3 regions of the Mesorhizobium sp. B2-1-3 genome follow, and region 2 is predicted to be linked to each of the others. Evidence: riboswitches for the same ligand, from Rfam matches in the RefSeq annotation. Region 2 holds a riboswitch; each other region holds the start of a gene.
The links. A riboswitch is a leader RNA that binds a small molecule or an ion and turns the genes downstream of it on or off. The one in region 2 is predicted to bind cobalamin.
Positions count from the first base shown of each region.

Region 1: it holds a riboswitch for cobalamin, as region 2 does, so the genes downstream of both, FJ973_RS18605 (ABC transporter ATP-binding protein) here and bluB (5,6-dimethylbenzimidazole synthase) in region 2, are expected to answer to the same signal.
Region 3: it holds a riboswitch for cobalamin, as region 2 does, so the genes downstream of both, FJ973_RS04950 (CbtB domain-containing protein) here and bluB (5,6-dimethylbenzimidazole synthase) in region 2, are expected to answer to the same signal.

Region 1 is NZ_VFWL01000010.1:235,551-245,107, reverse strand. It holds gene FJ973_RS18620 (sugar phosphate isomerase/epimerase) at 1-150, opposite strand, end outside; gene FJ973_RS18615 (Gfo/Idh/MocA family oxidoreductase) at 153-1,184, opposite strand; gene FJ973_RS18610 (LacI family DNA-binding transcriptional regulator) at 1,366-2,391, shown strand; cobalamin riboswitch at 2,454-2,663, shown strand; gene FJ973_RS18605 (ABC transporter ATP-binding protein) at 2,920-3,708, shown strand; gene FJ973_RS18600 (ABC transporter substrate-binding protein) at 3,748-4,695, shown strand; gene FJ973_RS18595 (iron ABC transporter permease) at 4,704-5,723, shown strand; gene FJ973_RS18590 (MarR family winged helix-turn-helix transcriptional regulator) at 5,852-6,331, shown strand; gene FJ973_RS18585 (HlyD family secretion protein) at 6,328-7,506, shown strand; gene FJ973_RS18580 (DHA2 family efflux MFS transporter permease subunit) at 7,817-9,349, shown strand; gene FJ973_RS18575 (CAP domain-containing protein) at 9,403-9,557, opposite strand, start outside.
Region 2 is NZ_VFWL01000019.1:26,944-36,500, forward strand. It holds gene FJ973_RS25195 (class I SAM-dependent RNA methyltransferase) at 1-341, opposite strand, end outside; gene FJ973_RS25200 (TlyA family RNA methyltransferase) at 338-1,102, opposite strand; gene FJ973_RS25205 (GFA family protein) at 1,278-1,679, shown strand; gene FJ973_RS25210 (hypothetical protein) at 1,705-1,998, opposite strand; gene dxs (1-deoxy-D-xylulose-5-phosphate synthase) at 2,147-4,084, opposite strand; gene FJ973_RS25220 (pirin family protein) at 4,162-5,082, opposite strand; gene FJ973_RS25225 (DUF2277 domain-containing protein) at 5,123-5,389, opposite strand; gene FJ973_RS25230 (exodeoxyribonuclease VII small subunit) at 5,488-5,739, opposite strand; gene FJ973_RS25235 (histone deacetylase family protein) at 5,743-6,669, opposite strand; cobalamin riboswitch at 6,791-6,971, shown strand; gene bluB (5,6-dimethylbenzimidazole synthase) at 7,020-7,772, shown strand; gene FJ973_RS25245 (TetR/AcrR family transcriptional regulator) at 7,818-8,423, opposite strand; gene FJ973_RS25250 (MFS transporter) at 8,544-9,557, shown strand, end outside.
Region 3 is NZ_VFWL01000002.1:82,908-92,464, forward strand. It holds gene FJ973_RS04940 (MFS transporter) at 1-648, shown strand, start outside; gene FJ973_RS04945 (aromatic ring-hydroxylating dioxygenase subunit alpha) at 652-1,821, opposite strand; cobalamin riboswitch at 1,957-2,153, shown strand; gene FJ973_RS04950 (CbtB domain-containing protein) at 2,189-2,368, shown strand; gene FJ973_RS04955 (CbtA family protein) at 2,384-3,181, shown strand; gene cobU (bifunctional adenosylcobinamide kinase/adenosylcobinamide-phosphate guanylyltransferase) at 3,174-3,689, shown strand; gene cobO (cob(I)yrinic acid a,c-diamide adenosyltransferase) at 3,691-4,305, shown strand; gene cbiB (adenosylcobinamide-phosphate synthase CbiB) at 4,638-5,606, opposite strand; gene cobD (threonine-phosphate decarboxylase CobD) at 5,605-6,651, shown strand; gene FJ973_RS04980 (tyrosine phosphatase family protein) at 6,648-7,157, shown strand; gene FJ973_RS04985 (creatininase family protein) at 7,160-7,963, opposite strand; gene FJ973_RS04990 (RidA family protein) at 8,018-8,401, opposite strand; gene FJ973_RS04995 (ABC transporter substrate-binding protein) at 8,671-9,557, shown strand, end outside.

The DNA.
Region 1 (9,557 bases), on a different contig from region 2:
CCCCAGGTCCTTGCCGCCCAGCGTCTGCCAGAAGAAGGGCTGGACGCTCTCGAAACCGAGCGGCAGGATCTGCCTGACATAGGCGGCCGGGTCTTCGAGATTGGCCCGCACCATGGTGCCGATCCTGATGTCGAGAAGCGGGTCCGCCATGGTCATCCTTCCTGCCTGGGGATTTCGATCCGGCGCCCGGTCTCGGCGCTTTCGATCGCCGCGAAAACCATGGCCAGGCTCTTGATATTGTCGGCGCCGCGCGTCTCCGGCTCGGTGCCGGTTTCCACGGCGCGGACGAAATCTTCCATGACGCCGAGATGCCCGCCGATGCGGTCGGCAGGGTCGAGCGGCGGCACCGCTACCGGCACGACCTTGTCGAGCAGGCCTTCGCGTTCCGGCAGCACGGCTTCGGCCTTCAACTCGTCATGACCATCCCAGGTCAGGCTGCCGCGTTCGCCGACGATGCGCCAACTGCCTTCCCAACTGGTGCGGAAACCGTCGGCGCACCAACTGCCGCGATAGGTGAACATCTTGCCCTGGCCGAGCTCGAAGGTGGCGCTTGCCGACGATCCCTGCCGGTACCAGGAATTGGCCGGCTCCCATTCCCGGCAATACACTTCGGTCGGCTCGCCATCGACCATGTAGCGGGCGGCGTCGAATGTATGGATCGCCATGTCGAGCAGCAGCACATGGCGCATGCCTTCGCGGAAACCGCCGAAATGCGGCGCAATGAAAAAATCGGCATGGATGCTGGTCGCAGCGCCGATGGCGCCGGAGCCGAGGAAGCGCCGGATGCGCCGGACGTTGGCGACGTAGCGGCGGTTCTGCACCACGGCATGGATGCGCCGGGCGCGCCGCGCATCGTCGATGATGGCGCGCGCATTGTCCGGGCTGTCGGCCAGCGGCTTTTCCGTCAACAGATGACAGCCATGGGCAAAGGCCGAATTCGCCACGGCGCGACGGGCGGAAGGCACGACCACGTCGAACACCGCATCGGGTCTGGTCTGGGAGAGAACGACGTCGAGATCGGTCCCGATCGCGACCCCGGCGAGGTCGTATTCGCGTGCCCGCTGGCGCGCCCTGTCGGCGTCGAGGTCGACGAGACCGACGATCTTGACGGCAGGGGATTGGCTGATGGCCTCGAGCCAGGTTTTGCTCATGGCTCCGCACCCGACCAGGACGACGTGCATCATCCAGCGCTCCTCCGGCCAACCCCTCCTGGCTGGCACCCACGGCAGTCCGTAAATGACTTCCGTAAACGTTTACGATGACACACCCGATGGCATATATTGTCAATCGGATTTGTACCGTCGGCTCTGAAACGCCTTGGCCGCACGACCGGCTGGTGCTAGCCAGAAGCAGGAGGGGGAGGTCTTGGCGTCCAGCATTCACGATCTTGCGCGGCACCTGAACATTTCGATCGGTACAGTCTCGCGCGCGCTTAACGGGCGCGCCGACGTGAACGCCGAGACACGCCAGCGCGTGCTCGAGGCGGCCCGGAAGCTCAATTATTCACCGAACCACTCGGGCAGGAACCTACGCCGCGGCACCACCCATGCCGTGGCTTTCATGCTGCAGCCGCATCCGGGCGACCAGCAGTATGGCGAGCCGTTCTTCATTCCGTTCCTCACCGGACTGCAAGCGACATTGGCCGAGTGCGGGCTGGACCTGATCATCGTCATGGGCGCGCCGGCGGATTATCAACAGGAGCGGCTGCGCCGCGTCGTCGAGACGCGTCGTGCCGATGCCGTCGTACTGGCCTGGACGCGGCGCGAGGACGATCGCATCGACTATCTGAGCAAGGCCGGCTTTCCCTTCGCGACGCTCGGCCGAAGCCGGTCCGGCGACGACAGCTATCCCTCTCTGGATCTGGATTTCGAGAAGGCGGGCGCCGATGCGGTCGACCGGCTGGTTGCGCGTGGCCACCGCCGCATCGCCGCCATCCGGCCGTCGCTTGACCTGAATTTCGGTTATCTGTTTCTGGAGGGTTATTGCAAGGCGCTGCGGCGGCACGGCATCGAAGTCGATCCCGGCCTGATTGTGGACGGTTTTATCAACGAAGCCGGTGGCTACGCGGTGACACCGCAAGTCATGCGGTCGAAGGATCCGCCGACCGCGATTATCTTCAACAACGACTCGATGGCGCTCGGCGGCTGCAAAGCGCTCGCCGAAATGGGGATCAAGCCCGGGCAGGATGTCGCGGTGATCGTCATCGTCGACACGCCGCTCTGCCGTTATTTCTCGCCGGCGCTGACCGGCTTTCGTCCGAGCCTTGACCCGATGGGGCGGCGGCTCGGCGAAATCCTGCTCGCCTCGCTCCCGGCTTTCGCCGGCGCGAAAGGGCCAGAGATCATTCGCGAGGTCTGGCCGCTGGAACTGGTGGCGCGCGATAGTGATTGACCACACGTTTGTATCGTTATAACAGAACATGCATCGACCTTGCCTCGACGCTGCCTGCATCCTAGGCTGCGACTCGTGATGGTCCCCGCGCCGCAAGGCGAGGGGTGAAAAGGGAACATGGTGAGGCCCGATTTTCGGGTCGAAGCCATGGCTGCCCCCGCAACTGTAAGCGGCGAGCAAAATCCGAGAAGCCACTGGCCGGCAAGGCTGGGAAGGCAGGATGGCGCAACGACCCGCGAGCCAGGAGACCTGCCATCTGCATGGGTTGACCGGACGGGGTGTGCCGGGAGGAGACGCGGGGTTCGGTCTTGTCGACCGGTTCAAGCCAGCTTCCTTCCGTCGCCATTTTTGAAAGTGACGGAAGTTGGACGGCTCCATCGATCGCATTCACTGCATTCCCATGCATCGCATCATCGTGTGCACGCTTTGCCGCGATATCGCCACCGAGGTGAATTCAGGCCAGCGTCCGGCAGGATTGGCAAGCAAGACGCTGGCCCGTATTCCGGCAGGCCCTGCAAGGAATTGCCCATGACCGCGCCGCTTCTCGAGGCCCGCGACCTGGCCGCGGCGGCGGATGGCCTGCATCTGGTGCATCCGGTCAGCCTTTCGGTGGCGGCGGGCGACCGTCTCGCCATCATCGGTCCCAACGGCGCCGGCAAGACGACATTGCTGCGCATGCTGTCGGGCATGCTGCGGCCGAGTTCGGGCGAAGTGAAGCTCACCGGCCGCCTGCTGGACAGGATTTCGACCGCCGAGCGGGCGCTGCACATCGCCGTCGTCGGCCAGACCGATCAACCGGATCCACGGCTGGCGGTGATCGATTATGTCGAGCTCGGCCGGGTTCCGCATACCGGCCGCAGGCACAGGAGCGAGGAACGCGACATTGTCGTCGAGGCGCTGCGCCGGACCGGGCTGTTGCCGCTGCTTGGCCGCACCATCGGCTCGCTGTCGGGCGGCGAGCGCCAGCGCGCCCAGCTTGCCCGCGCCATCGCACAGGAGCCGAAGATCCTGTTCCTCGACGAGCCGACCAACCATCTCGACCCGCGGGCGCGCAGCGAGTTGCTCGAACTGGTTGCAGGCCTCGGCATGACCGTGATCGCGGTGCTGCACGATCTGGCGCTGGTGACGCCTTTCGCCACCAGGGTCGCGGTGATGAGCCATGGCCGGTTGCATGTGCTGGCGCCGCCACGCGAAGCACTCACTCAGCAGCTGATCCGCGAGATCTTCGGTGTCGACGTCTTTAGGTTGCGCCACCCGACGGAGGACCGCGAGCTGACGGTGTTCGAGGTTCCGAACCGTGCCGCGCCATCTTCGTGAGCGCAGATCCAATTCCCGTGCAACGAAGGAGCAACATCCGTGAAACGCCTTGCCGTATCTCTTGCCTTCTCCCTGCTGGCCTCTACGGCCTTCGCCTTTCCGGTGACGGTCGACAGCTGCGGCAAGTCGCTGACCTTCGACGCGCCTCCAAAGCGCGCTGTCATTCACGATCTCAACATGGCCGAGATGGCCTTCGCCCTGAAGCTGCAGCCGTCGATCGTCGGCCTGACCGGCATCACCGGATGGTACAAGGTCGGCCCCGAATTTAAGGCCGAGCAAGGCTCGATCCCGGAACTGGCGCCCAAATATCCGACGCTGGAAAACCTGGTCGCTGTCGAGCCCGACTTCTTCTTCGCCGGTTGGTACTACGGCATGAAGCCGGGCGGCGAGGTGACGCCCGATACGCTGGCGCAACACGGCATCAAGACCCTGGTGCTGACGGAAAGCTGCGTCCATCTCGACAAGAACCGCCCCGCCGCTTCGATGGACCTGCTCTATGGCGATGTCGAGAAGCTGGGCAAGATCTTCGGCAAGGAGGCCGAAGCGGATAAGCTCGTCTCCGGCTGGAAGGCGCAGCTCGCCGAAATCACGGCCAAGGTCGGCGCCCGCAGGGGAACGCGCGTGTTCCTCTATGATTCCGGCGAGGACAAGCCGTTCACATCAGGCAAGTTCGCCATTCCCAACGCCATGATTTCCGCGGCCGGCGGCGACAACATCATGGCCGACATGGACACCAGCTGGGGCAACACGGATTGGGAGACGGTGGCCTCGCGCAATCCGCAATTCCTCATCCTGCTCGACTATCAGGATGGCGGCGGCTACCGGAAGCTGCTCGATTTCCTGAAAGCGCATCCGGCAATGAAGGAGACGGACGCGGTCAGGAACGAACGCTTCGTGGCGCTTCGCTATGCCGAACTGACACCCGGGCCGGCCAATATCGACGCGATCGGCAAGATTGCCAGGGCGATGCATCCGGAAGCGTTTTAACCGGGAACATGACTTTGCGGCACAAGGCATTCGTATTGGCCATGACGGCGGCCGCGTTGGCTATGGCCGCGCTCGCGCTGCTATCGATCGCCTATGGTTCGACGATGATCCCGCTGGGCGACGTCGTTGCAGCACTTGGCCATGCGATCGGATTGAAGGGGCATGACGTGTCCGGCCCGGTCGGCAGGATCGTCGTCGACCTCAGATTGCCGCGCACCATCCTGGCCATCTGTCTCGGCGGCGGCCTGGGCGTGGTCGGCGCGCTGTTGCAGACGGTGACGCGCAACGATCTTGCCGATCCGTTCCTGTTCGGCCTCTCGTCGGGAGCCGCCGCCGGCGCTGTCTCCGTCATCACCGTCTTCGGCGACAGTTTCGGGATCTGGACGCTACCGATCGCCGCGTTCACCGGCGGTATTCTGGCGGCTTGCGTTGTGCTTTTGCTGGTTGCGCGGGTGAGGGGACAAGGCCCCGAACGGCTGATCCTCGCCGGACTTGCGGTCTCCTTCATGTTCACCGCATTGACCAATTACCTGGTCTTTGCCGGTGACCAGCGCGCCGCCCATTCGGTGCTGTTCTGGACGATGGGCGGGCTCGGCCTGGCGCGGTGGGACAATATCTGGCTGGGTGCGCTTGGGGCCGGCACGATTGCGGCGTACGGGCTGTGGAATCATCGCCGGCTGGACGCTTTCCTGGCCGGCGAAAATGCCGCCGAAAGTCTTGGCGTGCCGGTGGCGCGAATGCGACGGACGACGTTTCTGGTCGCCGCGTTTTCGACCGCGATCCTGGTTTCGGTCGCCGGCGTCATCGGCTTCGTCGGCCTCATGATCCCGCATCTGTCGCGGCCGCTGGCTGGTACGCTGCATCTGCGCCTGATCGTAAGTTGCGCGCTGTTCGGGGCGGTGCTGTTGCTGGCAAGCGACCTTCTGGCGCGCACATTGCTGCCGCCGCAGGAACTGCCGATCGGCATCATCACCAGCTCGCTCGGCGCCTTCTTCGTTGTCACCATGCTGATCCGCAACCGCTTGTAATGGGTGTCGCGGCGGCCGAAATCATCGGACGCAGCCATGATTGTGCTGCACGGCTGCCATGCACGTTTGCCGGCTTCTGGAACAATGCCGGACTTGAATGATAAGCACGCTTATTATATATGCCACTCATGGTTTCCGAAGGCGTAGACAGATTGGGATTTTTGATCCACGACGTGCAGCGGCTGATGCGAAAGCGCTTCGAAGCGCGCGCCAGCGGCCTTGGCCTGTCCTCGGCGCAATGGCGCCTGATGGTTCGCGTCGCCAAGGAAGCGGGCGTTTCGCAGGCGCGGCTTGCCGAACTGCTTGAAATCGAGCCGATCAGCGTCTCGCGGCTGGTTGACCGGATGGAGGAGGGCGGCTGGATCGAGCGCCGCTCCGACGCCGCCGACCGCCGCGTGCGCATGATCTTCCCAACTCCCAAGGCAAGTGCCGCGTATGCGGAGGTCAAGAGCCTCGCCGGCGAAGTCTATGAGGAGTCGCTGACCGGCGTTTCGCCGGACGATCGCCGCGTCCTGATCAGGGCATTGGATGCGATGGCACAGAATCTCGCGGATGGCGATTCACCGTCCTGCGACAAGGTCAAGAATACGGAAGGCGCAGCAGCATGAACGCGGTAGCCAAGGTCGACGAAAACGCCGCCAAAGTGGAAATGGAAGCGCCGCAGCAGCCGGCCGCGGCCCCTGTTACAATGACACCTCCGGCAGAGCCGGCGCCGGCGCCAAAGAAGAAGCGCCGTCTCGGCCGCTTCTTGTTGATGTTCGCCCTGCCGGCGGCGTTGGTCATTGGTGGCGGCTATGTCTGGGTCACTGGGGGGCGCTACCAGGAGACGGAGAACGCCAACCTGCAGCAGGCCAAGGTATCGATCGCCTCGGATACGGCGGGCCGCATCGTTCAGGTCGCCATCTCGGACAATCAGAGGGTGAAGCAAGGCGATCTTCTCTTCGCCATTGACCCCGAGCCTTACCGGATCGCACTTGCGCAGGCCGACGCGGCGGTGGCAGCGGCGCGGCTCAACGTCGAGCAGCTGCGTGCCGCCTACAGCCAGGCCATGGCGCAGGAGAAATCCGCCAGCAGCGAAGTTGCCTATGCCCAGTCGCAATACGACCGTGCCGCCGATCTCGCCCAGAAAGGCATCAATGCCAAGTCTTCGCTCGATGAGGCCAGGAACGATCTCGATAAGGCAAAGCAGCAGCTTGCCGTCGCCGAACAGGGTATCGTCAGCGCCAAGGCGGCGCTTGGCGGCAATCCCGATATCGAGACCGACAAACATCCGACCGTGATGTCGGCGCTCGCCGCGCGCGACAAGGCTGCCTACGACCTAGCGCAGACCACCGTGAAGGCGCCCGCCGATGGCGTCGTCTACCAGGCTGCTTCCTTCAAGGTCGGCCAGTATGTCGGCTCCGGCACGCCGCTGTTTTCGCTGGTCGAGACCGGCGATACCTGGATCGACGCCAATTTCAAGGAAACGCAGCTGACCAATATGAAGCCGGGCCAGAAGGCCGAAATCGTGGTCGACACCTATCCGGGCAGGACCTTCGAAGCGACCGTCAAGGCCATCGGCGCCGGCACCGGCGCGGACTTCTCGCTGCTGCCCGCCCAGAACGCTACCGGCAACTGGGTCAAGGTCACCCAGCGTATTCCGGTCCGTCTGGAGCTGAGCGATCCCGACGCCAAGATGATGCTGCGCACAGGCATGAGCGCGGCCGTTACCGTCGACACGGGCGTGGCGCGCGGCCTGCCTGGCATTTTCGGCCACGCCACGGCTGGCGAGGTCGCGAAGTAAATCAGCGGAAGCCCGCGGGGATCATGCGGGTGGACGCACTGAGCAGGGGGATTGGTCTGATGGGAGGAGTTAAAGGGTCAGCCTTCGGGGCAAACCGCATCGCGGCTTGATCGAAAGCTGAAATCTTCGACACGGACCCGTCGGTCCTCATGTTTCCGGGCGGCAGGCATCCGCTCAATCGAGACTTTCGGTCGATGTAACCCCCACATCGATAATCGCGTCCCACCGCGATGAGGGTCTCTCAACGGAAGGCTTTGCCGCCCGGAAACCCTGTGTACACGTTTTTGTTACCGGCTGGAAGTTCCGCATCATGAGCACGCCAGAACCTTTCAAAGAAGTGCCGCATCGTGGCCTGATCACGGTTGCGCTCATGCTGGCGACGATCATGCAGGCGCTCGACACCACGATCGCCAACGTCGCGCTGCCGACCATGACCGGCGATCTCGGCGCCTCGCCCGACAACATCAACTGGGTGCTGACCTCCTACATCGTGGCGGCGGCGATCATGACGCCGGTCACCGGCTGGCTTGCGGACCGTTTCGGCCGCAAGGAACTGTTCCTGACGGCGGTGGTCGGCTTCACCATCTTCTCGATGCTGTGCGGTCTGGCCTGGAGCCTTGAAACCATCGTGTTGTTCCGGCTCATGCAAGGCGTGTTCGGCGCCGCGATCGTGCCTCTGTCGCAGACCTTCCTGCTCGACATCAACCCGAAGGAACGCCACGGCCAGGCAATGGCCATCTGGGGCGCCGGCATCATGCTGGGGCCGATTCTGGGTCCGACGCTTGGTGGCTGGCTGACCGAGAATTTCAGCTGGCGCTGGGTGTTCTTCATCAACCTGCCGGTCGGCATCGTCGCCTTCCTTGGCATGGCCGCTTATCTGCCGGCCATTGCGCGGCGGGTGCGAAGCTTCGACTTCTTCGGCTTCGCCATGATATCGCTCGGCGTCGGCGCGCTGCAGCTGCTGCTCGATCGTGGTGGCGAGGTCGACTGGTTCTCGTCGGTCGAGATCTGGATCGAGCTTGGCCTTTCGATAACCGGCTTCTGGGTGTTCATCATCCACACGATGACGGCAGAGCATCCCTTCATCGACCCCAAGATCTTCCTCGACCGCAATTTCGTGACCGGGCTGGCGTTCATCTTCGTCATGGGCGTGCTCATCCTGGCGAGCATGTCGCTGCTGCCGCCGATGCTGTCGACCATCTTCGGCTATCCGACCATCACCATCGGCATCGTGATCGGGCCGCGCGGCGTGGGGACGATGATCTCGATGCTCGTCGTCGGCCGGCTCATGAGCAAGGTCGACGCCAGAATCCTCGTCGTCATCGGCTTCCTCCTGACCGCGCAGTCGCTCTACACGATGGCCGGCTTCTCGCCCCAGATGGACAACTGGCTGATCATCACTTCCGGCATCATCCAGGGCCTGGGAATGGGAATGGTATTCGTGCCGCTGTCGACGGTGGCCTTCGCCACGCTTGACGTGCGCTTCCGCACCGATGCCACGGCTTTGTTCAGCCTTGTGCGCAACCTCGGCTCGTCCATCGGCGTATCGGTCGTGACGGTGCTCATGGTGCGCAACACACAGATAAATCACGCCGAGCTTTCCACCTTTATCAATCCGTTCAACCCCAATCTGTGGGCGGTTTCGCCGGCGGCGGCCGGCGGCGACCAGATGGCATTGTCCCAGGTCGACAGGATGGTGAACATCCAGGCGATGATGATCTCTTACGTCAACGACTTCAAAATCCTGATGATAATGACGCTGGCCGCCATTCCGTTCGTGATCCTGCTGCGCAAGCCGAAGACGGCGCCGGCTGGCGGCGCGCCGGCGGCACATATGGATTGATATTCGCCGACGGCTGTCCGCTGCCGGCGATGCCGCTGCCGGCGATGGCTTTGCTACCTTCCGAGCACCAGGGCCCAGTAGCGGAGGCCGGGGTCGCGGCCGTCGCGGACATAGGCAAGCCCGAAACGACTGAAGTCCGGGTCGAGTATGTTGCGCCGGTGGCCGGTCGAATGCATCCAGATATCGAACAGTTTCTGCTGGTCGAAGC
Region 2 (9,557 bases):
ACGCGGCGGCGCGTGTGCGGCGCGCAGGCGACCAGACCGCCTATTTCGCAATCGATGCCTCTCAGCGCATGCACGACCTTCTCGCGCTTCCACTGCTGATAGGCTTGCGCCTCCAAATGCTGGAGGGCGCAGCCGCCGCACTCGCCGAAATGTCGGCAGGCGGGTTCGATGCGCAGGGGCGAGGCCTCGATCAGCGCCATCAGCGTGGCGCGATCCCTTTCACGCGCCGCGGTGACGACCTCGCCTGGCAGCGTGAAAGGAATGAACAGATCGCCGCTTTCGGTGTCGGCGATGCCATCCCCCTGGGCGCCAAGCTTTTTGATGGTGAAGCGTGCGCTCATCGGTCCTTGACCCCACCAAGCAGGAATTCGCGATTGCCGTCACCGCCCTCGATTGGCGACAGATGCAAGCCGAGCGAGCGCCAGCCGGGCACGGCATCCAGCCAATCCTGCAGCAAGCCGGCGACACGGGCGGCATGATAGGGGTCTTTCAGCAGGCCGCCCTTGCCGATCGCCTCGCGACCCGCCTCGAACTGCGGCTTGACCAGAAACATCGCTGCGGCACCCGGCTTGGCGATGGCAAGCGCAGGCGGCAGGGCCAGTTTCAGTGAAATGAAACTGACGTCGGAGACTATGAAGTCCGGACTCCGGCCGCCAAGATCGGCGGTTGAGAGATCGCGGGCGTTCAGCCCCTCGATGACCGTCACGCGCGCGTCCTTGCCGATATCAGCATGCATCTGTCCGTGACCGACATCGATCGCCGTGACATGGGTCGCGCCGCGTTCGAGCAGGACCTGGGTGAATCCGCCGGTCGAGGCGCCGATGTCGAGCGCCTCACAGCCGGCCGGATCGAGGCCGAAATGGTCGAGCCCGGCGATCAGCTTCAGCGCCGCGCGTGAGACATAGCCTTGGGCCGGGTCATCAACGGCGATGACGCATTCCGGTTGCACGGCCTGACCCGGCTTGCGGCCAATGACGCCATCAACAGTTACCGTACCACGTTCGATCGCGTCACGTGCACGCGAGCGGCTGGAAAACAGCCCACGCGCTACGAGCAGATCGTCGAGCCGCTGGCGCGTGCTGGCTGGCCGGGGAAAATTCATCGGTCTTCCTTGGCGAAAGCCGGCGGCGAAGGCAAGGAGATTGGAGCAGGAGAAGCAACATCGCCGCAGGGCAGCGACCGCAGAGAGCCGCTCGCGGCCAGTCGCATATCGCATCAGGTCGGCCACGATGATAAGGAAGAAACGCCGTTTTGCTGCCGAAGGCGAAGGAGGACGGATGCTTACGGGAACCTGCCATTGCGGTGCGGCCCACTGGACCTTGAAGGGCGATCCCGGGCCGATCACCGCTTGCAACTGCACGCTGTGCCGACGTTACGGCACGCTCTGGGCCTACGACTTTGTCGATGAACGTATCCGCGTCGTGGGGCCGATAAAAAGCTATAAACGTGCCGGCAAGGCCGAACCCACGCTCGAGATCCTGTTCTGCCCGACATGTGCGTGCGTGCTTGCCTGGCGCGGTTTGCGCCCAGCCGAGTCCGGCCGCACGCGGATCGCCGTCAATGTAAGGCTTGCGCCGCCGGAAGCCGTGGCCGACCTGCCGATCGACCATTTCGACGGTCTCGAGACCTACGACGATCTGCCGCGCGACGGCCGCTGCGTGCGCGACATGTGGTTTTGATTTGGGTGGTTTGATTTGGGCGAGATCAGAAGATGGTGCGGGGAGCCTGCCGTTCGACGGCGGGAGACAGGCCGTCATCCCGATCGCGGGCAACTTCCCTGCGCGGGCGCTCGACTGGCGCGGCGGATGCCGATGCGGCGTCCGGCGGGACAACAAGCTGCGGCAGCTGCTTGTAGGAGAAGCCGCCCCTGATATGCCCCATCCTGCTGGCGACTATATCCGCGGCCGCCTTCTCGAGATTGCGTTCGTAGCGCGTTCCGGCGATGGCCGGCGCTGCGATGGCGGTCAGGATCGCCATGCCGCACAGAAGCGTCTTCACTGTTGTTGTCTCCCTGCCTGGCCAGAACCTAGCAGCGTGCCGTTGAAAAACGGGCAAGAGACACGGTAAGCAAAACGCCAAACCGCAATGTCAACAATGCGTTACGACATCGAGCCGGCAAACCGATTCAAGCGCTTGATGTGTCGAGTCAGGCGCGCTGGGCGCGGACCGCCTGCCCGAGGGCGGTGAAAACCGTATGGACGATGCCGGCGGCATCGAGACCGGCATCGGCATACATCTTTTCCGGCTTGGCGTGGTCCGCAAACACGTCCGGTAGCACAAGCGGGCGCACTTTCAGACCGCTTTCCAGCAGGCCCTCATGGGCGAGGAACTGCAAAACGTGACTGGCGAAGCCGCCGACGGCGCCCTCCTCCACCGTGACCAGAACCTCGTGCGAGCGGGCCAGCCGTCGGATCAGGTCCTCGTCGAGCGGCTTCGCGAAGCGCGCATCGGCGACGGTGGTCGAAAGCCCGGACGCGCCCAGTTCCTCGGCCGCGATCAGGCAATCCTGCAAGCGCGTGCCGAAGGAGAGGAGTGCCACCTTGCCGCCTTCCCTGATGATGCGGCCCTTGCCGATTTCGAGCACCGAGCCGCGATCGGGCATGTCGACGCCGACGCCATTGCCGCGCGGATAGCGGAAGGCGATCGGGCCGTCATCGTAGGTTGCCGCGGTGCGCACCATGTGGCGCAGTTCCGCCTCGTCGGCCGCCGCCATGACGACGAAGCCCGGCAGGGAGGCCAGGAAGGTGGTGTCGAAGGCGCCGCAATGGGTGGCGCCGTCGGCTCCGACGAAGCCGGCGCGATCGATGGGGAAGCGCACCGGCAATTTCTGGATCGCCACGTCGTGCACGACCTGATCGTAGGCACGTTGCAAGAAGGTCGAATAGATCGCCGCGAACGGCTTGTAGCCTTCGGTCGCGAGGCCGGCCGCGAACGTCACCGCATGCTGTTCGGCGATGCCGACGTCGAAGGTCCTGGCCGGAAACACTTCGCCGAACAGATCAAGCCCGGTGCCGCCCGGCATAGCGGCGGTGACGGCGACGATGCGCTCGTCCTCCTGGGCCTCCCGGATCAGGCTTTCGGCGAACACCTTGGTATAGGCCGGCGCGTTGGCCGGGGCCTTGGCCTGAGCGCCGGTGATGACGTCGAACTTGTTGACGCCGTGATATTTGTCGGCCGCGGCCTCGGCCGGCGCGTAGCCCTTGCCCTTCTGGGTGACGACATGGATCAGCACGGGGCCCTTGCCATTGTCACGGACATTTTTCAGCACCGGGATCAGATGGTCCAGATTGTGGCCGTCGATCGGACCGATATGGTAGAAGCCGAGCTCCTCGAACAGCGTGCCGCCGGTGACGTAGCCGCGCGCATGCTCGACCGCCCTGGTGATGGCACGGTCGGCACGCTTGCCAAGATACGAGGTCAGTTTCTTGCCGAAGTCGCGCAGGCCGACATAGGCCTTGCCAGAGGCCAGGCGCGCCAGATAGGCGCTCATGGCGCCGGTCGGCGGGGCGATCGACATGTCGTTGTCGTTGAGGATGACGATCAGGCGGGCATCGAGCGCGCCGGCATTGTTCATCGCCTCGTAGGCCATGCCGGCCGACATGGCGCCGTCGCCGATGACAGCGATGACATTGTTGCGGCCGCCGGCAAGATCGCGGGCCGCCGCCATGCCGAGGCCGGCCGATATCGACGTCGAGGAGTGGGCGGCGCCAAACGGATCGTATTCGCTCTCGGTGCGGCGGGTGAAGCCGGAGAGGCCGCCCTCCTGGCGCAGGGTGCGGATGCGATCGCGGCGCCCGGTCAGGATCTTGTGCGGATAGGCCTGGTGGCCAACATCCCAGATCAGCCGGTCATCGGGGGTATTGAAGACATAGTGCAGCGCCACGGTCAGTTCGACCACGCCAAGCCCGGCGCCGAGATGACCGCCGGTGCGCGACACCGCGTCGATCAGTTCGAGGCGGAGCTCTGATGCCAATTGCGGCAATTCGCTTTCGGAAAGCGTGCGCAGCTCGGCCGGGATGAGGACCTTGTCGAGAAGCGGCGTATGCGGCGTTGCGTTCACGGGTAGGCCCAAGCTTCTGTTCATGCGCGGGATAGGCCGCCGGCAGGCGAAAGTAAATGCCTGCCAAATGACGCGAAAGGCACGCCCCGTCGTCGATTTCCTCAGCCTTCCGGCAGTGGAATGAACTCTTCCTCATCGCCGGGAACGATGTCGAAGCGGCCGGTCTTCCATTCTTGCTTGGCCTGTTCGATGCGCTCCTTGGAGGACGAGACAAAATTCCACCAGATGTAGCGCTTCGAGCCCAGCGAGGCACCGCCGAACAGCATGAAATGGGCACCAGCCTGTGAGGATACGACGATCTCGTCGCCGGGCCGGAACACCAGCAGCCGTTCCGCCGGAAACACGTCGCCGGAAATCGAGACCTCGCCTTCCAGCGTATAGATGGCGCGTTCTTCCGCGTCGGCAGGGATTTTCACGCTGGCGCCGGGCGCCAGCCTGAGGTCGGCGTAGAGCGTCTCGGAATCGGCTCGCACCGGGGAACGCAGCCCCTGGAAATCGCCTATAACGATGCGGCCGCTGACGCCTTCCGCGTCGATGTCGGGAAGCCGCGCGACAGCGGTGTTTTCGAAAACCGGCGCCACGTCCTCCTTGCCGTCCGGCAGCGCCAACCATGTCTGCAGCCCCGAGATCGACATCGGCGCGCCGCGCAGTTCTTCCGGCGTGCGCTCCGAATGGACGATGCCGCGGCCGGCGGTCATCAGGTTCACGTCACCCGGCTCGATCACCATCTCGGTGCCGAGCGAATCGCGATGCCTGATCCTGCCGTCGAACAGGTAGGTGACCGTCGACAGGCCGATATGAGGATGCGGCCGGACGTCGAGCGCCTGACCGGCACGCAGGATGGCCGGGCCCATGCGGTCGAAGAAGATGAAGGGACCGACCAGCCGCCTTTTGGCGGTCGGCAAGGCGCGGCGAACCTGAAAACCGCCAATGTCCTTGGCGTTCGGAATGACCATCAATTCGATCTGGTCGCCGGCAAAGGCATCGCCGGCTTCAGGATCCTTCCCGGGAAAGAAGCTCATGAACTCTCCTTGTCAGCGGCCGATGGCTGCTTTGGCCAGATCAGGCAAAGCGGATCGCCGCCTTCGCCCGCAGCTTGGCCGCAACCTCCTCGCGATTGCGCGGATGCTGGTTGGTTTCAAGCGAATCGAGAAGCTCGCGCGCCGACGCCGCGATGGCCTCGACGGCATGGTCGAATGCGTGCTGGTTCTGCTTCGAAGGCCGCGTCGTTCCGCTCAGCTTGCGAACGAATTGAAGGGCTGCATCGCGCACCTCGTCGTTGGTCGCCGGCGGATCAAAATTGAACAGGGTCTTGATGTTTCTGCACATCGCTTCCGTATCTCCTCTTGTCCTGGAGCCGTTTCAATCGGGACGCGTTCTATCCTCAATCATGATCGTGTCAAAAACCAGAGAGACGGCTGCGTGCCTCAATCCGCGTCCAGCGGCTCCGTCCCGACCGGCTTGCCGTCGCGGGACAGCCTGATCTTCTCCACCTTGTCCTCGGCCGCCTTGAGCAGCCGGTCGCAATGCACCTTCAGCGCCTCGCCGCGCTCGTAGATCTTGATCGACTGGTCGAGCGGCACATCGCCACGCTCCAGATCATCGACGATCTTCTCCAGCGCGTCGAGAGCCTGTTCGAAGCTCATCGCCTTGACGTCTTCGTTGATTTCACCAGCCATCATTCATCCTTTCATCAGTCGCCCGACATGGGCGGCGACCGAAAATGCCAATCCTTGCAGATCGTAGCCGCCCTCGAGCAGGCTGACGAGCCGGTTGGCGCTGTGGCGCGCCGCGCGCTGCATGAGTTGGCCGGTCGCCCAGTCGAAATCATCCTCGGTCAGGTTGATCTCGGCCAGCGGATCGCGATGATGCGCGTCGAAGCCGGCCGAAATGATGATCAGGTCGGGTGCAAAATTGTCGAGCGAGGGCAGCACGCGCGACAGGAAGGCATCGCGGAACGCCTCGCTGCCGGTCTGCGGCGCAAGCGGCGCGTTGACGATGTTGCCGGCGCCGGTTTCGTTCTTTGCTCCGGTGCCGGGGTAGAGCGGCATCTGGTGCGTCGAGCAATAAAGCACGGACGGATCGTCCCAGAAAACATCCTGCGTGCCGTTGCCGTGATGCACGTCCCAGTCGACGATGGCGACGCGTTCGATATCGTGTTTGCGCTGTGCATAACGTGCGGCGATGGCCGCCGTGTTGAACAGGCAGAAGCCCATCGCCGTCGCTTTCTCCGCATGATGGCCGGGCGGCCGGGCGGCGACGAAAACGTTGTCTGCCCTGCCGGCAAAGACGTCGTCGACGGCGGCGTTGGCGGCGCCGATCGCGGTGATCGCCGCTTGCCAGCTCTTCGGGCTGGCCGTTGTGTCGGCATCTATGCGGGCGATGCCCGTATCGGGAATGGCGGCGCGTACCCGCTCGACGAAATCCTCGGGATGCGCGTAGAGAATGGTGGCCTCGTCGCCTTGTGGCGCCTCGAGGCGATCGAGCGCGGCAAAAGCCTCGTCGTCGAGCACGCGCTCGATTGCGCGCAAGCGGTCCGGCCGCTCCGGATGGCCGGGTGGCGTGATGTGCTCGAGGAAGATCGGATGGGTGTAGAGACGAGTGGCCATGCTCCCTATCTAGTGCCCTGGCGCGGCGATGGCCATGCGTTGCGGCCTGATGGTTGGGGAAAATCGCGCTTGCGTCCGTTCGCGTCGCCGCGGGGATTGGCGGCGCAGGGGCTTCGTCGTAAAGTCCCGGCCACTGCCTGGTGCCCGCCGCGAGCGGGAGAATCGGGAACACGGTTTGATACCGTGGCGTGCCCAACGCTGTAAGGGGGACCGCGCCGGTAAATGCCACTGTCGATGACGGGAAGGCGCCGGATGCGGGTTGATCCCGAGCCAGAAGACCGGCCTGGCAGGCATCGTCATCCGCATGGTCAGGCGGACGGCAGTTGATTGCAATCGCAAGGGGACAAGCGATGCCGGACAATATGACCATCCCCGTGGGTGACGGATTCGACCAGATGGCGCGCGATGCGGTCTACCGCGCCATGTTCACGCGGCGCGATGTCCGCAGCCATTTTACATCAGAGGCCGTCGACGACGAGGTCTTGGCGCGGCTGCTGCTTGCCGCCCATCACGCGCCATCGGTCGGCTTCATGCAGCCATGGAATTTCATCGTCATTCGTGGCACCGAACGACGGGAACAGGTGCGCGACCTGTTCCTCGCGGCGCGCGAGCAGGAATTGCCGGCGATCGAGGAAGAGCGGCGGGCGCTCTACCGCAAGCTCAAGCTGGAAGGCATCTGCGAAAGCGCGCTCAATATCTGTATCACCTGCGACCGCCGACGCTCACAGGGTTCGCCGCTGGGACGCTGGCACAATCCCGAGATGGATCTCTACAGCACGGTCTGCGCGGTGCAGAATTTCTGGCTGGCGGCGCGCGCCGAAGGCGTCGGCGTTGGCTGGGTCAGCATTATCGAGGCGCAGGCGTTGAAAGGCCTTCTGTCGATTCCCGAGCATGTGACGCCGGTGGCCTATCTCTGTGTCGGCCGTGTCTCGGAGTTCGCGCCGAAACCGGACCTCGAAACACATGGCTGGGGGCGGCGGCTGCCGCTGCCCGAGCTGATCATGAGCGAGACGTTTTGCGGACAGGGCGAAGTTCCGCTCAAATCAACGATCGCACGCCTCAAGGCGGCAACATGCGAAAAGTCTGACAAACCCTTGATTTGATTTCGGATACGGCATGCGCAGCGCGCTGCCGGCGGCCTGCCGTCGTCAGGCGGCTCCGGCATCCTTCCTCAACAATCCTTCGAGCAGTTGCTTGAATGCCGCCACCACGGTCTTCGACGTCGCTTCCGGGTCGTTCGAATTGGCGATCCGCTGCGCCGCCTGGCTGCTCGCCCCGTTGATCAGCCGTGCCGCGGTCTCGGGGTCTACGCCCGGGACAACCACCCCGTCGCCCTGCAGCGTCGTCAGGTGATCGGTCATCGACGCGACGCAGGCATTGGCGTTCGGCCATTGCGCGGGATCCCCCAGCACGGCCGGACCGTCCCGAAACATGATGCGCTGGATTTCCGGCTCCAGCGCCATTTCGATGTAGCTCGTGCATTCGTCGACGAAGCTTTGCCAGCGGGTCGGTGCTTTCGCTGCAACCTCATTCACCCGTGCCGCCATCTCGGCGTCTATCTCGGCGATAACCGCCTGCAAAAGCCCCTTCTTGTCCCCGAAATGATGATAGAGCGCACCGCGCGTCAGCCCTGCCGATGCGGTGAAATCATCCATCGATGCCTCGGCATAACCGATCGTTCCGAACGCATGCCGGGCCGCGGCAATCAATTTGGCGCGCGTTTCGGCGATCATTTCCCTGCGGGGCTTGTGCATCTCTTCTGGCCTTATCCACATACGTCACGTATGCCAATTGACATACGCGACGTATGATCTATTTAGTGTTCATACGCATCGTATGTAATTTCCGAATCGCCTTTTGTCGAGGAACGGACCATGCAGAACCCCTATTCCGAGATCTTTCGAGCCCCTGGCGCCAAGGGCTTTGCCGCTGCAGGCTTCATGGCGCGCCTGCCGATCGCCATGGCGCCGATCGGCATCGTGGCGATGCTGTCGCAGACGCGTGGCGAATACTGGCTGGCGGGTGCCGTCTCGGCGACATTCGCGCTGGCCAACGCTTTCCTGGCGCCGCAGATCTCCAGGCTGGTCGACCGCCTCGGCCAGACATGGATCGTCGTGCCCACCACCATCATCTCCGTGCTGGCATTCCTGCTGCTGATTGCGTCGGCCAACCAGGATTGGCCGGTATGGACAATGTTCGTGTCGGCGCTGCTGGCAGCGGCCATGCCCAGCATGCCGGCAATGGTGCGCGCGCGCTGGACCGAGCTTTTTCGCGGCCGGCCGGAGATGAACACCGCCTTCGCCTTCGAATCGGCGGCCGACGAACTGGTCTATATCGCCGGCGCGGCGCTGTCGGTGGGCCTCAGTGCGGCGCTGTTTCCGGAAGCAGGCATGCTGGCGAGCACGTTGTTTCTCGCTTTGGGCTCGATAGCATTCATCCTGCAGCGATCGACCGAGCCGAAAGTGCGGCCGGTGGACCATGGTTCGACTGGCTCGGCAATCCGCCTGCGGCCGGTACAGATCATCACCTTCACCCTGATCTTCATCGGCGCGACCTTCGCGACGACGGAAGTGAGCACCGTGGCGATCACCAAGGAGTTCGGCCAAGCCGGTGCCGCAAGCCTGGTGATCGGCGTCTATGCGCTGGGATCGTTCGTGTTGGGCATCGTGGTCGGCGCGCTCAACCTCAAGACGCCGCTACAGCGCCAGCTGACCGTCGCGGTCGCCATCATCGCAGTCAGCACGATTTTGCCGCTCACCGCCGACAGCGTGCCGATTTTGGCGCTGACCGTCTTCATCAGCGGCGTGGCGATCTCGCCGACTTTCATCACGGCATTCGGCCTGATCGAACGGCATGTGCCGGAAGCGATGCTGACCGAGGGCATTACC
Region 3 (9,557 bases), on a different contig from region 2:
GCGTTGTTCTGGACCTACCGGCTCGGCGACAATCCCTCGATCCGGCCGGGCAAGACGCGCCCGGTCAACCCGCTGGCCAATATCGGCCGCTTCGTCGCGCAGCCGAGGCTGAGGCTGGCCTGGCTGATCGCCTTCGGCCGCTCCTGCTTCTGGACGACATTTTTCGTCTATGGCCCGCTGTTCATGGTCATCACCGGTGAGGGCGAACTTGCCGGCGGCATTCTGGTTTCGGCAGGCAACGCGCTTTTGTTCATGGCGATTTTCTGGGGCAAGGCCGGCAAGCGCTTCGGCGGCCGCAGGACCATGACTTTTGCCTATTTCGCCATGTCGGTGGTGCTGCTGGCGGCGGGTGCCGTCGGCGAAAGCGCGCCGCTCGTCACCGGCGCCTTGCTGCTGTGCGGCGCCTTCTTCACCATCGCGCTCGACGCGCTGGGCTCGACCGCCTTCATGCGCTCGGTCCGCTCTTATGAGCGGGCGCAGATGGCTGCGGTCTACCGCACTTATCTCGACTTTTCCGAACTGACGCCGCCGCTGGTCTACTCGGTGGTGCTGGCCTTTTTCGGACTGGGCTCGGTTTTCGTCACGCTCGGCCTGCTTGCGGCGGTCTGCGGTTATGTCACCTGGCGGTATCTGCCGAAGTCGCTGTGAAGCTTACGGCACAAGCGCAGCATGTCGTTCGCGTACCCAATCGTGGAAGCGGTGGAGGTCGTACTCCTCCGGCATCAGCACGCCGGCCTTATGGCGCATGGAGCGCAGCCCTTTCTGGTTGACCTCGCAGATCGCGGCATCCTCCTCCAGCACCTGGGTGCCGAATCCGACGATGTTGTCGATGTCGGTGGCGGCGAGCGCGTCGGGCGCGAACAGCCATTCGGCGGTCAATTCGGTCTGCTCGGGGCCAAGCGGCACCAGCCGTACGGACCTGACATAGTCGACGTGGCCGACGATGAACATCGAGGGCAGGCTGGTGGCGTAGGTCTGGCCGGCGGCGTGCTCGGCCGGCGTCAGGCCCGAAAAGACCGGCCCATGCGCCTGGCCGTCACGTGACCATGTTTCGGCACCCGCCCGCAGCCCGCCGGAAAATTCCGGCGCGTCATTGTCGGCATGGCGGGTCCATTCGGGGTCGTCATGCCGGCCCATCAGGCCGCGGCCGTAGATCGGCACCAGCCGCGACAGGTCCTTGTGGACGCCGGGGCAATGCAGGCATTCGTTGAAGTTTTCCCAGAAGATCTTCCAGTTGCAGTTCATCACCTTGCGCAGCACATGGCCCGATACCAGCGATTCCAGCGGCCAGTTGCCGAGATCGCCGGAGGCCGGGTCGAAGGATGAGTGCGCCGAGCCGGCGGCATCTTCCGCGAGATTGACGAAGACGAAGCCGCGCCAGACCGACAGCGCGACGCGATAGAGCGGATGGTCCGCCTTGTCGAAACCTTCGGGCAGCGTTTTCGATGGCACGCGCACGAGCTCGCCGCGCAGCGAATAGGACCATGCGTGGTAGGGGCAGGTGATCAGCCGCGCCTTCAGCCGCCCCTCGCGTTCCTGGCAAAGCTGCGAGCCGCGATGCCGGCAGGTGTTGTGGAAGGCGCGCAGTTCGCCGGTATCGTCACGCAGCACGACGATCTCCTGGCTGCCGACACGGAAGGTGCGGAAAGCCAGCGGTTGGGCGAGATCAGCTTCACGGCAGACGAGCAGCCAGTTCCTGTACCAGATGGCGTCGAGGTCGCGCTGGTAGGCCGCCGCATCCCAATAGGCCGAGGACGGCAATGTCGGCTCGGCCCGGGTGAGGCCGTTATAGGGGGCGTGCTGGCTCTGGACGGGCTGCATGGCTGGCCTCCTGTGAGGATGGCAGCCGACACCCGGCCACGGAAATTGTCAATTGCAGCGGAGCAAGCGGCCGGACGGCGCTAAAGCGCTTGTCGCCGTCGGAATTTTGGTTTGCCGGATGCGGCGATTTTCCCTATAGTCACCTTCGTCGTCGGTTCCGATTGGAGCCAAGAGGGAATGCGGTGCGGGCAGATTTGTTGCCCAATGCCGTGGCTGCCCCCGCAACTGTGTGCGGTAGTCCTCTCCATATGCCACTGAAGATTTTCTTCGGGAAGGTGGGGAAGGGCGCTGATCCGCGAGCCAGGAGACCTGCCGGCGACAGGAAACTGACTTCGATGCCCTCGGGTGGAGGGTGAAAGGACAAGACATGAATACCGCTTCCGTCTCCCTCGGCGCCTCCATCTCCTCGCAGTCGCGCCTCCTGCAGCTCGCGCTCGCGGCGCTGCTCGGCGTTTTCGTCGTAGGCTTTGTCGGTTTCTCGCATATCGACGCGGTCCACAATGCCGCGCACGACTATCGCCACTCGATGGCGTTTCCCTGCCACTGATAGGGATTTGACATCATGAACCTGTTTCGCAACGTCGTGTTCATCGCGGCGATCGCAGGGCTCGTGGCCGGTGTCGTTCTCGCCTGCATGCAGGCCTATGCCACCGTGCCGTTGATCCTGAAGGCGGAAGTCTACGAACAGGCCGGCGGCGGCCACCACCACGACCATACCGCACCGGCCCCGACCGACAACAACGCCATGAACTCTGCCGCCCCGGCGGGCAATGCCATGAGCTCCGCCGCGCCGGCAGCCGCTGAAGCTGTTCCGGCTGAAGAGGAAGGCTGGGCGCCGGCCGACGGCTTCGAGCGTTTCGCTTTCAGCGTGCTTGCCAACATCGTCACCGGCATCGGCTTCGCGCTGGTCCTGGTCGCGGTTTCGGAATTCGCCGGCGGCATCGGCAACTGGCGCCAGGGCGTGTTCTGGGGACTGGCCGGCTTTGCCGTGTTCACGCTGGCGCCGGGCCTCGGCCTGCCGCCGGAACTGCCGGCCATGCCTGCCGCCGAGCTTCTGCCACGCCAGATCTGGTGGACGGCGACGGTGGCGGCGACGGCGATCGGCCTTGCCCTGATCGCCTTCCGCAAATCACTGCCGCTGGCGATTCTGGGTGTGGTGTTGATCGTCGCGCCGCATATCGTCGGCGCGCCGCAGCCCGACAGTTTCGAGACGCCGATCCCGGAAGGCCTGCACCATCAGTTCGTGGTGGCGGTGACAGTGACGAACCTGGTGTTCTGGCTCGTGCTGGGCGCTGTCGTCGGCGTGGTGCGTGGACGCTTCACCGGCAGCGCGACGAGCCTGCGCGACAGCTTTGCCTGATCGCGGAAGACTGACCTTCATCATCGGCGGTGCGCGCTCCGGCAAGAGCGCGCACGCCGAAACGCTGATGACCGCCTTGCCTTCGCCATGGGCCTACATCGCCACGGCGCAACCTTATGACGACGAGATGCGGCAGCGCATCGCGTTGCACCGGTCGCGGCGCGGCGAGGGCTGGACGACCATCGATGCACCGCTAGACCTTGTCGGTGCACTCGAGGCCCTACCGGAGGACCAGCCGGTGCTTGTCGACTGCCTGACGCTCTGGCTGACCAATCACATGCTGGCCGATCATGATGTAGAGGCCGAATGTCGGCGGCTGGCTGACATGCTGTCGCGGCCGCGCGGACCCTGGTTCGTGGTATCCAACGAGGTCGGGCAAGGCATCGTGCCCGACAATGCGCTGGGGCGCCGGTTCCGCGACGCCGCCGGCCGGCTCAACCAGCAGGTCGCGGCGATTGCCGAGACCGTGCTTTTGATGGTGGCGGGGCTGCCGCTCAAGGTGAAGTGACATGACCGACATCGACGAAAAGGACGAAGAGCGCCACCGCGCCAAGATGGCCAAGCGCAAGGCGGTCCAAGACGCCGAGGTGGCGAGCAAGACGGTCGAAAAGGGGCTGCTGATCGTCAACACCGGCCCGGGCAAAGGCAAGACCACGGCTGCCTTTGGCCTGGCGCTGCGGATGCTCGGCTACGGCAAGCGCGTCGGCGTCGTCCAGTTCATCAAGGGCAAATGGCATACGGGTGAGAAGGAGGCCTTCGCCGCCTTCGGCGACCGCGTCGTCTGGCACGCGATGGGCGAGGGGTTCACCTGGGAGACACAGGATCTGAAGCGCGACATCGCGGCGGCCGAGGCCGCCTGGGCCAAGGCGCTGGAGCTGATGGCCGATCCGTCGATCAGTCTCGTCGTGCTCGACGAACTCAACATCGCGCTGCGCTACGAGTATCTCGATCTGGACAAGGTGGTTGTCGCGCTGAAAGCGCGCCGCGAGGGCCTGCATGTCGTCGTCACCGGTCGCAACGCCAAGCCGGCGCTGGTCGAGGCGGCCGACCTGGTGACCGAGATGGGGCTGACCAAGCACCATTTCGCGGCGGGCGTGAAGGCGCAGCAGGGGGTGGAGTTTTGAGAGCTGTTGTCCCCTTTTGTGGATGAGCATTCAAGTCTGGTCGCCAAACGCTTCCAGCAGGGCTCACTTCCTTTCCCTCCGGAGGGGGGAAAGGTGGCGCTGCGAAGCAGCGACGGATTGGGGGAAGGCGGTTATCGAACGCGCGGTCCGCAGACAGGCAGGCGCAACCCGGCGGGTGCGAGAAACGCGACTGCCGAGCTCGTCGACCCCCACTCCGTCTCGGCTCGCCGAGCCACCTCTCCCCCGATCGACGGGGGAGAGGAAAGGCGCGAACCTGTTGCAGCCCGGCTCCCTTCCTCCCCTTCGGGAGAGAACTCACGGGGGGGGTGAGATCATGCCAGAATGACGATCGCCGAAACCACGCCGAACAGCGCGATCAACAGGCAGTCGGCGACGCGGTAGAGTTTCAGCGCCCGCCTTATGTCGATGCTGTCGGCTTCGCGCCGGCCGCCTTCGCCCATGAACGCGTCGTCGACCGTTACGCCGCCATAGCTGCGCGGCCCGGCGAGCGCCAGGCCAAGTGCGCCGGCCATCGCCGCCTCCGGCCAGCCGGCATTGGGCGAGCGGTGCTTTTTCGCGTCGCGCCGCACCGCCTGCCATGCGGCTTTCGCGTCGGCGCCTTTCACCAGGAAAGCCGCCAAGGTGATGAGCAACGCCGTCAGCCGCGACGCCGGCAGGTTGATCCAATCGTCGAAGCGTGCGGCTGCCCTGCCGAATGCTTCGTGGCGCGGCGTGCGATGGCCGATCATCGAATCGGCGGTGTTGGCGGCCTTGTAGGCGGCGCCGCCGGCGAGGCCGCCGACGCCCGTCCAGAAGGCGGGGGCAACGATGCCGTCGGAAAAATTCTCGGCCAGGCTCTCGATCGCCGCGCGGCAGACGCCGGCCCTGTCGAGGGTTTCGGGATCGCGGCCGACGATGCGCGAGACGGCGGCGCGGCCCATGTCGAGGCCGCCCGAGTCGAGCGCATCGGCGACGGCCTCGACATGCTCATAAAGGCTCCGCTGCGACAGGAACGATGTTGCCAGAAGGGCGGTGATGAACAGTCCCAGGGGAATGAACCAGAGCAGGATCTGCACGCACAGGCCAATTAGCGCCGGCACCAGCACGATGACCAGAAGCGCCTGGACACCACGTTGGCGACGCAGTGCGTCGGGATCAGTGGCGCGGTTGAGCCTGCGATCGAGAAAGGATATCAGCCTGCCAAACCACGTCACGGGATGGCCGATGGCGCGAAACAGCCAGTCGGGGTAGCCCAGCGCGGATTCGATGGCCAATGACAGGAAAGCGATCAGGACTGACATGAAGCTTCTTGAAGGAGCGGTGGACCATGGTGGAAGTCTCGGCCGGGCAAGGGCGCTTTTCCCCAACGCCCCCCAGCCTTTCGTCGACCTCTCGACCGGAATCAATCCGCACTCCTACCCGCTTTTCGAGCTGCCCGCCACCTCGCTGTCGCGATTGCCGGAAGCGGGGCGGGCGCGTGAGCTGACGGCGATCGCGGCCATTAGCTATGGTGCGCCCTCGCCAGCCAATGTCGTCGCTGCGCCCGGTACGCAGATCCTGCTGCCACGCGTGGCTTCGCTCATCGCACCGGGCAGGGCGCTCGTGCTGGGGCCGACTTATGCCGAACATGCCCGCGCGGCGGCAATCACGGGGCACGAGGTGACCGAAGTCAGCGATTTCGCTGATCTGGCGGATGCCGACCTGGCCATCGTGGTCAATCCGAACAACCCGGATGGGCGCATCGTCGAGCGCGACCGGCTGCTGGCGCTGGCCGCCGGTTTGCGCGCCAAGGGCGGGCTGCTGGTCGTCGACGAGGCGTTCATGGATGTCGGCCCGCGCGAACACAGCCTTGCCGGCTATGTCGGCCAGGGCGGCATCGTCGTGCTGCGCTCTTTCGGCAAGTTTTTCGGGCTGGCCGGCCTGCGGCTTGGATTTGCGCTTGCCGATGCGCCGGCGGCCCAACGGCTGGAAACGCAATTCGGACCTTGGGCCGTCACCGGCCCGGCGCTCGAATATGGCATTCGCGCACTTGCCGATATCGGCTGGCAGGACGCGATGCGCGCGTCGCTGGCGGAGGTATCGGCTCGGCTCGACGGGCTGTTCGGTCGTTTCGGCGTGCCTGCCGCGGGCGGCACCACATTGTTCCGCTATTTCAGGCTGTCGGATGCCGCCGGCTTGTTTGCAGCGCTTGGCGAGCGCGGCATCCTGCTTCGCCATTTCACCGACCGCCCGCACGTCCTGCGGGCAGGCATGCCGGGGAACGAGGAGGAGTGGCTGCGGCTTGAATCCGCCCTTGCCGAATGGGCGGCGCGGCGCGAGGATCGAGCGGAAGGTATCAAACCATGATCCATGTCTGCTCGCTGGCAAAGGTCGAGGAAACGGTGGCGAGGACCGGCGCCGAGCGGCTGCTGTCGCTGTTGGCCGCCGGCACCGATGTGCTCCGCCCGGCCTCGATCATGAGGGAAAACCATCTGCACCTGGTCATGCACGACATCGCGGCGGCGCAGGATGGCATGACCATGCCGGGCGAGGAGCATGTGCGCAATCTGCTCGATTTCGCGCGCCGCTGGGACCGCGCAAGGCCGATGGTCGTTCACTGTTATGCCGGCATCAGCCGCTCGACAGCCTCCGCCTATATCATCGCTGCCGCGCTGGCGCCGAAACGCGACGAGGCCGAGCTGGCCCGGACGTTGCGGAGGTTGTCGCCTTCGGCGACGCCCAATCCGCGGCTGATCGCGGTGGCCGACGCGCTGCTTGGTCGAGGCGGCCGCATGATCGCGGCAATCGAAGCGATCGGGCGCGGCGCCGATGCCTTTGAAGGCACACCGTTCGAACTGAAGATCGATATGTAGGGCTACTTCAGCCAATCGGCGAGCTTCGCCTTGCGTACATCCCTAAGCAGGCTGACAAAACCATCAGCCTGATGTTCCGCTGTCAGCCGACCTTTTTCAGCCGTGGCAATGCTGGCGTCGCCGACCACGCCGTTCGGGTTGAGATCGCTGGCGATCCAGGCGAAGGCGTGGGTGCCGGTGTGGCGCAGGAGCGAAAATTCCTGCTCCGCGTTGGCGACGTTGGAGACGAAATTGTCGGCCTTGGTCATGTCGACGAGATCCGGCCGGAAATGCAGCATCAGCGAGGTCTCGACGTCGCCGCCATGGATGCCGTGGCGGTCCTCGAGTTCGGTGTACATGCCGGCCGGGCGGCCGAAGCGTTGCCAACTGGTCTTCACCGCCAGCATCTTTTCGCGCACCCGCAATTCGCGCGTGACGATGCCCATGATCTCCTCGTTGCCGCCATGCGAGTTGACGACGACCAGCTTGCGCACGCCTGCCCGCGCAATCGACACGCCAAGCTCGGTCCAGGCTTCCACCAGCGTCGCAGCCGGTAAAGTGAGGGTGCCCGGCGCGTGCAGATGCTCGTTCGATTTGCCCACCGCCTGGACCGGAAGGGTGCGGATGTCGAGATCGTCGGGCAGGCGGGCGATCACCGTGTCGAGCATGCCGTTCATGATCGAGGTGTCGGTCGAGACAGGCAGATGCGGTCCATGCTGCTCGATCGCCGCCACCGGCAGTACGGCGATCGTCGCTTCGGGATCGATCGAGGCATATTCGGTGGTCCGATAGTCACCCCACCACACGCGTCTTTTTGCTACGGTCATGTCATGCCTCTTCGATGAACGGTGAGACCTACCGCGAGATAGGCGGTGTGTCGATCACCCGGCCGCGATGGCCTCGACCTCGACCTTGAATTCAGGCCGGGCAAATCCGCTGACGATCATCAGCGTCGAGGCCGGCGCTGGGTTCGAAAACAGCCGGTCGCGGACATCCATATAGGGTCGCAGATGCGCGCGGTCGGTGACATAGGCGTTGATGCGAACGATATTGCCGAGCCCCAGCCCCGCCTCGCCGAGGATCGCGGCGATGTTCTTGAAGCAAAGCTCGGCCTGGGCGCCGGCGTCTTCGGGGATCTGGTCGTCCGCCGTGATCGCGACCTGGCCTGAACACAACACCAGCCGCTTGCCCGGGGGCACTTCGACGCCGTGACTGTAGCGGGCAAAAGGCGGCTTGATCGACTTCGGGGTGAGGAACTTGAACATGGCAATCTCCTGGATACCGCCAGCCTAAGACTGGATTCATCACAGCTTCAAGATGGCGGTGCATGTCGCCGGTGCGATTGTGGACAGGCGTTTAAAAAATAGGCACGATGCCTCCGGTGCAGCACGACCTTTCCGGCGTTCGCAGATGGCTGTGGTGCAGGCGGGCGGGTCCCGGCGCGAGACGCCGGTGGCATGTGTCTTGCTTCTTGAATCTCTGGTGTCGAGCCTGGCGCGTGGCGCGCCGGAGCAAACAAAGGGTGGTGGTGTCGATGTACGGAAAACTGAAGATGTCGGTAGCGGCGGTGGCCGTGCTTGCAGCGAGCACGCTTGGTGCCGCGGCAAATGAAAAAGTCACCTTCGGCACCAACTGGCTGGCCGAGCCGGAACATGGCGGCTACTACCAGGCCGTGGCCGACGGCACCTATGCCGCCTGCGGCCTCGACGTCACCATCATGCAGGGTGGCCCGCAGGTCAGCGGCCGGCCGATGCTCCTGGCCGGCAAGATCGATTTCTACATGGGCGGCAACCTGCTGTCGGCCTTCGACGCCGTCCAGCAAGGCATTCCGATGCGCGTGGTGGCGGCGGACTTCCAGAAGGATCCGCAGGTCATCATGTCCCATCCCGGCGAGGGGCTGGACAAATGGGAGGACCTGAAGAACGCCGAGCAGTACATTCTGGGTGACGAGGGCGCGCAGACCTTCTTCCAGTGGATGATCATCGAGCTCGGCTTCGACGCGGCCAAGCGCGTGCCCTACACCTACAACACTGCTCCCTTCCTCGCCAACAAGAAGTCGATCCAGCAAGGCTATGTCACGTCCGAGCCGTTCGCGGTCAAAAAGGAAGGCGGCTTCGTGCCCAACCAGTTCCTGCTCGCCGACTATGGCTGGGACACCTATTCGACGACGATCGAGGTGATGCAGGACACGATCGACAAGAAGCCGGAGGTGGTCCAGTGCTTCGTCGATGGCTCGGCCAAGGGCTGGTACAAATATCTCTACGGCGACAACAAGGCCGCCAACGACATGATCAAGAAAGACAATCCTGACATGACGGATGAGCAGATCGCTTTCTCAATCGAGCAGATGAAGAAGTTCGGCCTAGCCGATTCCGGCGACACCGAGAAGCTCGGCATCGGCGCCATGAACGAGGCGCGGAT